4 regions of the Pseudogemmobacter sonorensis genome follow, and region 1 is predicted to be linked to each of the others. Evidence: riboswitches for the same ligand, from Rfam matches in the RefSeq annotation. Region 1 holds a riboswitch; each other region holds the start of a gene.

Region 1 (2,193 bases):
TCGGACTGATCGGCAGCACCCGGAAGACGATGGCGTGATCGCCCAGGAAATGGTTCCAGGTGTTCGGATAGTGATACATCAGAAGGCTGCCCGCGTCGTAGAACGGCATCTGGCCCATGCGCCTCGCGACCGCATGCTTCGTCGACATCGTATAGCTTTCGGCATTGTTCAGCAGCGGGATGCGCGCCAGCCGCCACTGGAAATCCGCCTTGTTCACGAAGCGCGACGGCAGGCCCGCCGCCTCGCAGCGCTTCCAGTGGTCAAGGATGTCGGGGCTGGCCGAATCGGGGCCGTCCATCGCGGTCATGCGCGGATTGTCGGAATAGGTCCGGCACAGCGAGGGATGCGAGCCGCCGCAATGATAGCATTCGCGGTTGTTCTCCATCACCAGCTTCCAGTTGCCCTTCTCGACGATGGTCGAGGAGAAGGCGACCTTCGCCTCGCCAAGACCCGAGGGCGCCAGATAGCCCATCGCCGTGCGCGCCAGATCCGCCACCGGCGGCGGCACCTCGGCCAGGCAGATATAGACGACGCCGCCCAGATCCAGGCAATGCACCTTCTTCAGCCCGAATTTCGAGGCGTCGAAATCCTCGCCCATGTCGCGGGCGAAGATCAGCTTGCCTTCAAGGTCGTAGGTCCATTGGTGATAGGGGCAGACAAGGTTCGGAGTCGATCCGGTCTCCTTGGCGCAAAGCCGCTGGCCGCGATGGCGGCAGACGTTGTGAAAGGCGCGGATCCGGCCGTCCTTGCCCTTGATGACGACCACCGGATAGGTGCCGACCTGAAGGGTCGCATAGGCGCCCGGCTTGACCAATTCGCAGGTCGGAACGGCGAACAGCCATTCGCGATACCAGATCTGTTCAAGATCGGCGGCATAGGTGCCCGGATCGCAATAAAGATCGCGCGACAGGGCAAAGGCGGGGCGGCGTGAGGCGATCTGCCCCAGAATGTCGGAATGGCTCAGCATCTCAGACCTCGCTCTGCCCAAGCCTCCCCGCATGGGCCGGTTTCCAGTGATGCGCCCTTGGAGCCGGGGCCCCGCCGGTCGCGGCTTCGTCGATGCGAAGGCGGGTTTGCGGGCCGCGGGCCGGGCCGATGGCCCGTGGCGCGACGCCTTCCCGGGGGCTCCCTTCCCCCGGCGGCCGTCGTCGCGCCCTTTCCCGTCACCGTAGCGGAAGCAGTGCCGGTCTTGCGCCGACTTTCCAGTTCCCTGCCCCTGCGGGCAGCACCTTGCAGGGATCAGGAAATCACGGCGCGGGCGGGCGGGATCGACTGTTTGCGACCATCGGCAAGCGGAAACGGTCGCGCCGAAAATTCCCCGCCATGCGCAGACCCGGTCAAGGGCCGGAAACGCCCTCCGCCAGGGCCGGGCCGGAGGTGGGATCGGACGCCCGACCGGAGGCAGGGCCGGTCAGCACCAGCCCGCCCTCGCGGATCAGGAAATCCACCACGGCCTCGATCCCCGCGCCCTGTCGCAGTCGCGCCATGACATAGGGGCGCGTGCCGCGCGCCGCCCGCGTATCGGCCTCAAGCTGCGCCAGATCCACCCCGACATGGGGGGCGAGATCGGTCTTGTTCACCACCAGCAGGTCGGATTTCGTCAGCCCCGGCCCGCGCTTGCGCGGGATGTCCTGGCCCGCGGCGGTGTCGATCACATAGATGGTCAGATCGGCCAGTTCCGGCGAATAGGTCGCGGCCAGATTGTCGCCTCCCGATTCGATCAGGATCAGGTCGAGCGCGGGAAAGGCCGCGTTCAGATCCGCCACGGCGGCAAGGTTGATCGAGGCATCCTCGCGGATCGCTGTATGCGGGCAGCCGCCGGTCTCGACCCCCCGGATCCGCTCGGCCGACAGGACCTGCGCCCGCATCAGATATTCGGCATCCTCGCGGGTGTAGATGTCGTTGGTGATCACCGCCATCTCGCAGCGCCGGGAAAGCGCGCGGCACAATCCTTCGGTCAGGGTGGTCTTGCCCGCGCCGACCGGGCCGCCGATTCCGACCCGCAGGGGCCCGTGGGGAGAGGTCATGTCCTGAACAGCCTTGTCTCAAGGGTTTCATGCCGCATCGCCTGAAGATCGGCGCAAAGCGCGGCATTGCCAAGATCTTCCTCGCCCGCCTGCGCCGCCCGTTCGGCCAGCCCGGCGATCAGCGGATGCAGCGCGGCCAGAACGCCCTGCCCCTCGGTCTGGCCAA
Region 2 (2,193 bases), on a different contig from region 1:
GGTGACCTTGCCGCCGAAATGTTCGTGATCGTCGCGGCGCAGCGCCAGCGACAGGTCCAGATCCGGGGTCGGCGCGTAAAGCAATTCGCTGTAGACCGCCGTGGTCCAGGCCTTGCCCCGGTCGCTGCCCGCGCCGAAATCCTCGCTGGTGCGGTCGAGGCCCCAGTTGAGCGAGACCTGCTCCGAGGCCCGCCAGCGCCCGTCATAGGCGATCTGGTCGCGCGCGCCGTCATAGGCCTGCACCCAGCCCAGGGGATAGTAGCGCGAGGTCTCGGTCCGGGCATAGGACAGCTCATGGCTGACCGCGCCGGTCTCGGCCGCCACGAACAACCGACCCCCGCGCAGGCGGCCATGCTCGGTCTCGGCATTGTCGGCGGTCTGGCCGTCGAATTCGGTATAGCTGTTGCGGGCAAAGCCGTTGAAGCCGATGCGGATGCCGTCGGTCAGGTCGTAGGCCGCATGCAGCGTCAGCATCGAGGTTTCGAACCCGTCGTCCTCGGTGCCCCCGGCATAGGCCGAAATCCCGTCGGTGCGGGTGTGGCTGAGGGTCAGGGCAAGCTCCGCCCGCTCGGTCTTCAGCCCGACCGAGGCCGTGGCGGAGCGCGTCGCGTCCGAGCCGATCTCAAGCCCCGCCTCGCCCGAGACGCCGTCCTTCACGGGGCGGAAGCTGGTGATGTCGACGACGCCGCCGATCGCCTCGGAGCCGTAGAGCGCCGATTGCGAGCCGCGCAGCACCTCGATCCGCGAGATGCCCCCGGTGGTGGTCGAGCCGAAATCATAGGCGCATTGCGTGCCCGAGGGGTCGGCGACGTCGATCCCGTCGATGCGCACGCCGATATAGGGCCCGGCCAGGCCGCGCAGCCGCAGCGCGGTCGAGGTGCCGAGCCCGCCGTTGCGCGCCATCGAGACCCCGGGCAGGCGCGCAAGCTGGCCCGCGACCGAAAGCTCGCCCGATTTCTTCAGATCCTCGCCGGTGACGACCGAGACGGTGGCCCCGGTCTGCGACAGGCTGCGCGCCTCGGTGCTGGCCGAAAGCGTGATCTCGCCAAGCGGCAGATGGTCGGACAGCGCGCGTTCCTGCGCGCGGGCGCCGGTGGCGAAGCCCGTCGCGGCAAGGGCCGCGAGGATTGCGATATGTGAGATGCCCTGCATCTGATGTCTCCCTCAGGCGGCGGCCGGGACGGCGCGACCGCGGATGCGTTGCATGGCCCGAGGGGAAAAGGCCGAAGGCCGCCCGCCCGGTGACATGTTTCGTCACCGCTGGCGGAAGCCCGCCCTCCTCCGCGCCCCACGCACGGCGGAAAGGGTGATCACCCTGGCAGGTCTCCTGGCTTGCGGGTCTGGGCGCATTGGACGGGCCTTCCCAGGGCGCGAAAGGCGCGCCCCAGTGGCATTGTTCGTCCGCGCTCGCCGCTTACAGTTGCGGGGGCAGCCGCGGAATCGCACCGCGTTCCCTTTTCATCCGGGGCCGAAAGCGATGCCCCGGGGCCCGCCGCCTGCCCCCGGAAACCGAAGGTTCCCCTGCATGGCCCGGGGGCGGCAGGCTTGTCAAGCCATCCGCGGGCCCGGTCGGCCTGCCCGCCCGCCGCGCCCCGGGGATCGCCGTCTCGGGCCGGGTCTCGGGCCGGGTCGCGCACCGGGTTCCAGGCCGTGTCTCCCACCCGGTTTCGCACCGGGCGCGATGGACATTCCCGCCGATCCCGGTCGAAATGCCACGATCCTTCGCGCGCCTTCGTCCCCCTCGGGTCATCGGCCGCCCCCCCCTTTGCAAGCGAGCGCCAATGTCCGCCAATGCGCCCCATTCGCCCCCCGCCACCGCCCCCCGCAACATCGGCGGCGTCTCGTTCTGGCATGCCGAGATCGGCCCGCCCACCCCCCGCGCGCCCCTGCCGGGCCCGACCCGGGCCGATGTCTGCATCATCGGCGCAGGCTATACCGGGCTGTGGACCGCCTGGTATCTGAAACGCGCGCGACCCGATCTGAAGGTGATCGTGGTCGAGAAGGCCTTCGCGGGCTTCGGCGCCTCGGGACGCAATGGCGGCTGGCTGTCGGGCGGCTTCGCCTGGAGCCATCGCCGCTATGCCGCGACCTCGGGCGCGGCGGCGGTGCGCGCCATGGTGCAGGCGATGAACGGCACCGTCGACGAGGTGATCGGCATCGCCGAGGCCGAGGGGATCGAGGCCGACATCCGCC
Region 3 (2,193 bases), on a different contig from region 1:
TCCGCTCTACCGCCTCAAGCTCAAGCACAACCCCAATGCGGCGGGCGAGGAAAAGCGGCGCGGCCCGCGCTATACCCCGCTTTCCAAGCGCCAGGACCGCCCGGCGGCGATCCTGTGGCTGGTGAAGTTCCATCCCGAACTGCCCGATGGCGCCATCGGGAAGCTGGTCGGCACCACCAAGCCGACGATCCAGTCCATCCGCGAACGGACGCATTGGAACATCCAGAACATCACCCCGATCGACCCGGTGGCGCTTGGCCTGTGCAAGCAGTCGGAACTGGATGCCGCCGTGCAGGTCGCGGCGCGGCGCAAGGCCGCCGAAGGCGGCGTCATGTCGGATGACGAGCGGCGCAAGCTGGTCTCGACCGAGCAGAGCCTGGGCATGGCGCCCGAGCCGAAGATCCCCGAGGGACTAGAGGTCTTCGGATCGGAAGAGGCCGAGGAGAAGCAGCCTTCGGACTTCTCGGATGCGGAAAGCTTCTTCAACCTGCCCTCGGGCGGCCAGGATGACGAGGACGAAGAGGATCGCTGATCCGCACCTTTATATCCCCACCGGAACCGCCAGCGCGCGCCGAGAGGCGCGCGTTTTGCGTCTCATGCGCCCGTTCTTCGGGCAGCTTGTTGCATCTTGGGCGCTGTTTTCCGCAAGTGGCAGGAGGCTGGCGGGAAGACGACCACCAGATATTGACAGCGTGCATTGAACGGGGGCAAATGATGGTGTTCCGGTGCTCTTGAGGAGACTCAGGGTGAAGATGGGAAGTCGGCGTGAATCCGGCGCTGCCCCCGCAACTGTGAGCGGTAAGCGAAGCTGAAATGTCACCGGGTCGGGACGCCCGGGAAGGCCAGCCAAGCCGTGACCCGCAAGTCAGGAGACCTGCCGGAACGCAGATGACGAAACCGTGCGGCGGGCACGGGAAGCCTTTGTTCGGGCTGGCCTTCGGCTGGCCCTGCGGGTCTGTGTCCGCTTGTGCCAAAAAACCTATCGGGGACAGATCCAATGACCATCACCGTCTATTCGAAGCCCGCCTGCGTTCAATGCACCGCCACCACCCGCGCGCTGGACGCCCGGGGCGTGTCCTACAACATCATCGACCTGACCCAGAACGCCGAGGCGATGGAAAAGGTCATGGCGCTTGGCTATCGTCAGGCTCCGGTCGTGGTGGCGGGCGAGGCGCATTGGGCCGGGTTTCGTCCCGACATGATCGGCCGCATTTCCTGACCATCGAAGGGGCGCGCGATGCCGGGGCTGGTCTATTATTCTTCGGCTTCCGGCAATACGGCGCGCTTCATGGCCCGGCTGGGGCTTCCGGCCGAGCGTATCCCGATCCGGCCCGATGCCGCCATGCCCGAGCCGGATCGCCCCTATGTCCTGGTCTGCCCGACCTATGCCGACGGCATGGGGCGGGGTGCCGTCGCCAAGCCCGTGATCCGCTTTCTGAACGATCCGGCGCGCCGCGCCCTGATCCGCGGCGTGATCGCCAGCGGGAACCGGAATTTCGGCGCGACCTACGCTTGCGCCGGCGCGGTGATCTCTGCCAAGTGCAATGTCCCGGTGCTCTATCGATTCGAGCTGGCCGGGACGGATACCGACATCGACCGCATCCGTGCGGGGCTTTCCAGGTTTTGGGGGAATGAATGCTCGACAGTGCAGTGAAACCCGCGCTCGACTACCATGCGCTGAACGCGATGCTGAACCTCTACGACGGCGAGGGCAGGATCCGCTTCGATGCCGACCGGATGGCGGCGCGGCAGTATTTCCTGCAACATGTCAACCAGAACACGGTGTTCTTCCACAGCCTGGACGAGAAGCTGCGCTATCTGGTCGAGGAAGGCTATTACGAAGCCGAGGTGCTGGACCAGTATTCGCGGAACTTCCAGCGCAAGATCTGGGACACCGCCTATGAGCGGAAGTTCCGTTTCCCGACCTTCCTGGGCGCGTTCAAATACTACACCTCCTACACGCTGAAGACCCGCGACGGGCAGCGCTACCTGGAGCGCTACGAGGACCGCGTCGTCATGGTCTCGCTGGCGCTGGCGCGCGGCGACGAGACGCTGGCGATGGCCTTGATGGAAGAGATCATCGCGGGCCGCTTCCAGCCCGCGACGCCGACTTTCCTCAACGCGGGGAAGAAGTCGCGGGGCGAGCTGATCTCGTGCTTCCTCTTGCGGCTGGAAGACAATATGGAATCGATC
Region 4 (2,193 bases), on a different contig from region 1:
ATCTGCAACGGATCGGCGCCTTCGATGAATTCCTCGTAGCTTTTGCCCTTCTGGCGCTCGAACAGGGCGGGAAGGAAGGTCGCGGGGTTGCGGATCGCCAGGTGGAATTCGGCGCCGATCGCGGGAAAGATCTGGGTGAAGGCGCGGATCCGCTCGCCCGCGAAACCGTAAAGCTGGCCGCGCAGCGCCCATTGCGGAAAGGCGAGGAAGCTGTCCCAGCTCAGGATCAGCCGGTCGGCGTCATCCTCGTCCATGATCTGCTCCAGCACCATGGTCTGGGTCTCGACCGAGGCGGCGGCGCCCTTGAGCTGGACGGCGGTGTCGCGCAAGAGGCGGCGATAGCGGGTGGGGGCGGGCACGGCGATGCCCTGCTCGGCCAGGGCGCTGCGGTTCTTCAGCAGGCAGCGGATGAGCCGCTCTTCATCGGTGCAATGGGCGCCGAGATGGTAGACGATGCGCATGGCGGGCCTGCTCCGGGGCTTTTTTCGAGGCTTGTTCTCTCGGCGCGCAAGCGCCCCGACCGGCGCCGATGCGGCGAATATAGGCGGTTTCTGGCCGGGACGAAACCGGATTTCTGGGGTGCCGTTCCGTGCGGGACCTGGCCTGCGGCGCCGCGCGGCGGGCGTCCGGCTTCATCATCATCATGCGATGATTTCAACACCGCATCCATTGACAGATGCGGCGCGGCGGCAGAGCCTGCGTGCTGATCCAGGTGCCGGGGGAAGCCCCGGGTAAAAGGGAATCCGGTCAGGGCGAAGGCCCGAATCCGGGACTGCCCCCGCAACTGTAGGCGGAGAGCCTGTCCGACATGCCACTGGTGCGCAAAACGCGCCGGGAAGGCCGGACAAGGCGGCGACCCGCAAGTCAGGAAACCTGCCCGGATCTGTTCACCTGTTCCGGCCGCGGTGGGCGCGTCGGGAGCGGCAAATCCGCAAAGGTGACGGCAAGCGCCTTCACGACCCCGGTCGTGGGGGCCCGTTTCGCGGCCTTTGGTCGCGGGGCGCGTCCGTTCATTTATCGGCCCGGGGGTTTCCGGGCCGCCCGGAAGGCATGTCACGATGATCCAGACCGAATCCCGTTTCCGCCGCCGCGCGCCCTGCCGGGCCGATCATGTCGGCTCTCTCCTGCGCCCCGGGATGGTGCGCGCGTTGCGCGAGCGGGGCATTTTCGACGGCGAGCTGACCCTGGTCGAGGATATGGCGGTCCGCGACCTGGTGAAGCTTCAGAAGGATGCGGGCCTCAGGGTCTTCACCGACGGCGAGGTGCGCCGCCAGTTCTGGCACTACGATTTCATGGGCATGCTGACCGGCCTCGACATGAAGCCCTCGACCCGAAGCCTGCCGTTCCAGACCGAGCACAAGACGCCCCCCATCGAGGCGCATCTGACCGGGCCGCTGGATTTTCCCGCCGATCATCCGATGCTTGCGCATTTCACCTTCGTGCGGGATCTGGTGCGCCCCGGGGAGGGCGTACCCAAGATCTCGATCCCCGGCCCCTCGGCCTGCCACTACCGGATGGAGCCGGAGAATATCGAACACGCCCCCTATCGCGATCCGGAGGCTTTGTTCCACGACATCGCCGCGACCTATAAAAAGGCGGTGCGGGCCTTCTACGACGCGGGCTGCCGCTATCTGCAACTGGACGACATCTTCTTCGCCTATCTGGGCGATCCCAAACAGCGCGAGATCCGACGCGCCATGGGGCAGGACCCCGATGAGCTGGTAAAGAAATACGCCTGGATGCTGGAAGAGGCGATCAGGGACCGCCCCGAGGATCTGGTGATCGGCATGCATATGTGCCGGGGGAACTTCCGCTCCTCGCATGTGGCCGAGGGGGGCTACGACTTCGCGGCGGATGCGATCTTCAACCAGACCTCGGTCGATGTGTATTTCATGGAATACGACACCGATCGCGCGGGCGGGCTGGAGCCCTTGCGCCTGCTGCCCAGGGGCGACAAGCGGGTGATGGCGGGGTTCATCACCACGAAGACCGGCGATCTGGAAGATCTCGACTGGCTGCGCGCCAAATTCGACGAGGCGTCGAAACATGTCGATCTCGACCAGCTTGGCATCGCGCCGCAATGCGGTTTCGCCTCGACCGAACATGGCAATGCGATCACCGAGGACGGTCAGAAGCGCAAGCTGGAACTGGTGGTGAAGACCGCCGAGGCGATCTGGGGCGAGGCCTGATCCC

The links. A riboswitch is a leader RNA that binds a small molecule or an ion and turns the genes downstream of it on or off. The one in region 1 is predicted to bind cobalamin.
Region 2: linked by a shared signal. The riboswitch ahead of ABNX41_RS00305 (TonB-dependent receptor plug domain-containing protein) and the one ahead of ABNX41_RS02520 (aromatic ring-hydroxylating oxygenase subunit alpha) in region 1 are both predicted to bind cobalamin.
Region 3: linked by a shared signal. The riboswitch ahead of nrdH (glutaredoxin-like protein NrdH) and the one ahead of ABNX41_RS02520 (aromatic ring-hydroxylating oxygenase subunit alpha) in region 1 are both predicted to bind cobalamin.
Region 4: linked by a shared signal. The riboswitch ahead of ABNX41_RS18275 (5-methyltetrahydropteroyltriglutamate--homocysteine S-methyltransferase) and the one ahead of ABNX41_RS02520 (aromatic ring-hydroxylating oxygenase subunit alpha) in region 1 are both predicted to bind cobalamin.

What each region holds. Positions count from the first base shown of each region.
Region 1 is NZ_JBEFZE010000002.1:179,228-181,420, reverse strand. It holds gene ABNX41_RS02520 (aromatic ring-hydroxylating oxygenase subunit alpha) at 1-967, opposite strand, end outside; cobalamin riboswitch at 1,049-1,248, opposite strand; gene ureG (urease accessory protein UreG) at 1,338-2,027, opposite strand; gene ABNX41_RS02510 (urease accessory protein UreF) at 2,024-2,193, opposite strand, start outside.
Region 2 is NZ_JBEFZE010000001.1:72,838-75,030, reverse strand. It holds gene ABNX41_RS00305 (TonB-dependent receptor plug domain-containing protein) at 1-1,152, opposite strand, end outside; cobalamin riboswitch at 1,302-1,488, opposite strand; gene ABNX41_RS00300 (NAD(P)/FAD-dependent oxidoreductase) at 1,782-2,193, shown strand, end outside.
Region 3 is NZ_JBEFZE010000006.1:102,189-104,381, forward strand. It holds gene ABNX41_RS06880 (DUF1013 domain-containing protein) at 1-532, shown strand, start outside; cobalamin riboswitch at 707-896, shown strand; gene nrdH (glutaredoxin-like protein NrdH) at 998-1,219, shown strand; gene nrdI (class Ib ribonucleoside-diphosphate reductase assembly flavoprotein NrdI) at 1,238-1,654, shown strand; gene nrdE (class 1b ribonucleoside-diphosphate reductase subunit alpha) at 1,636-2,193, shown strand, end outside.
Region 4 is NZ_JBEFZE010000034.1:27,484-29,676, forward strand. It holds gene ABNX41_RS18270 (hypothetical protein) at 1-461, opposite strand, end outside; cobalamin riboswitch at 694-895, shown strand; gene ABNX41_RS18275 (5-methyltetrahydropteroyltriglutamate--homocysteine S-methyltransferase) at 1,059-2,189, shown strand.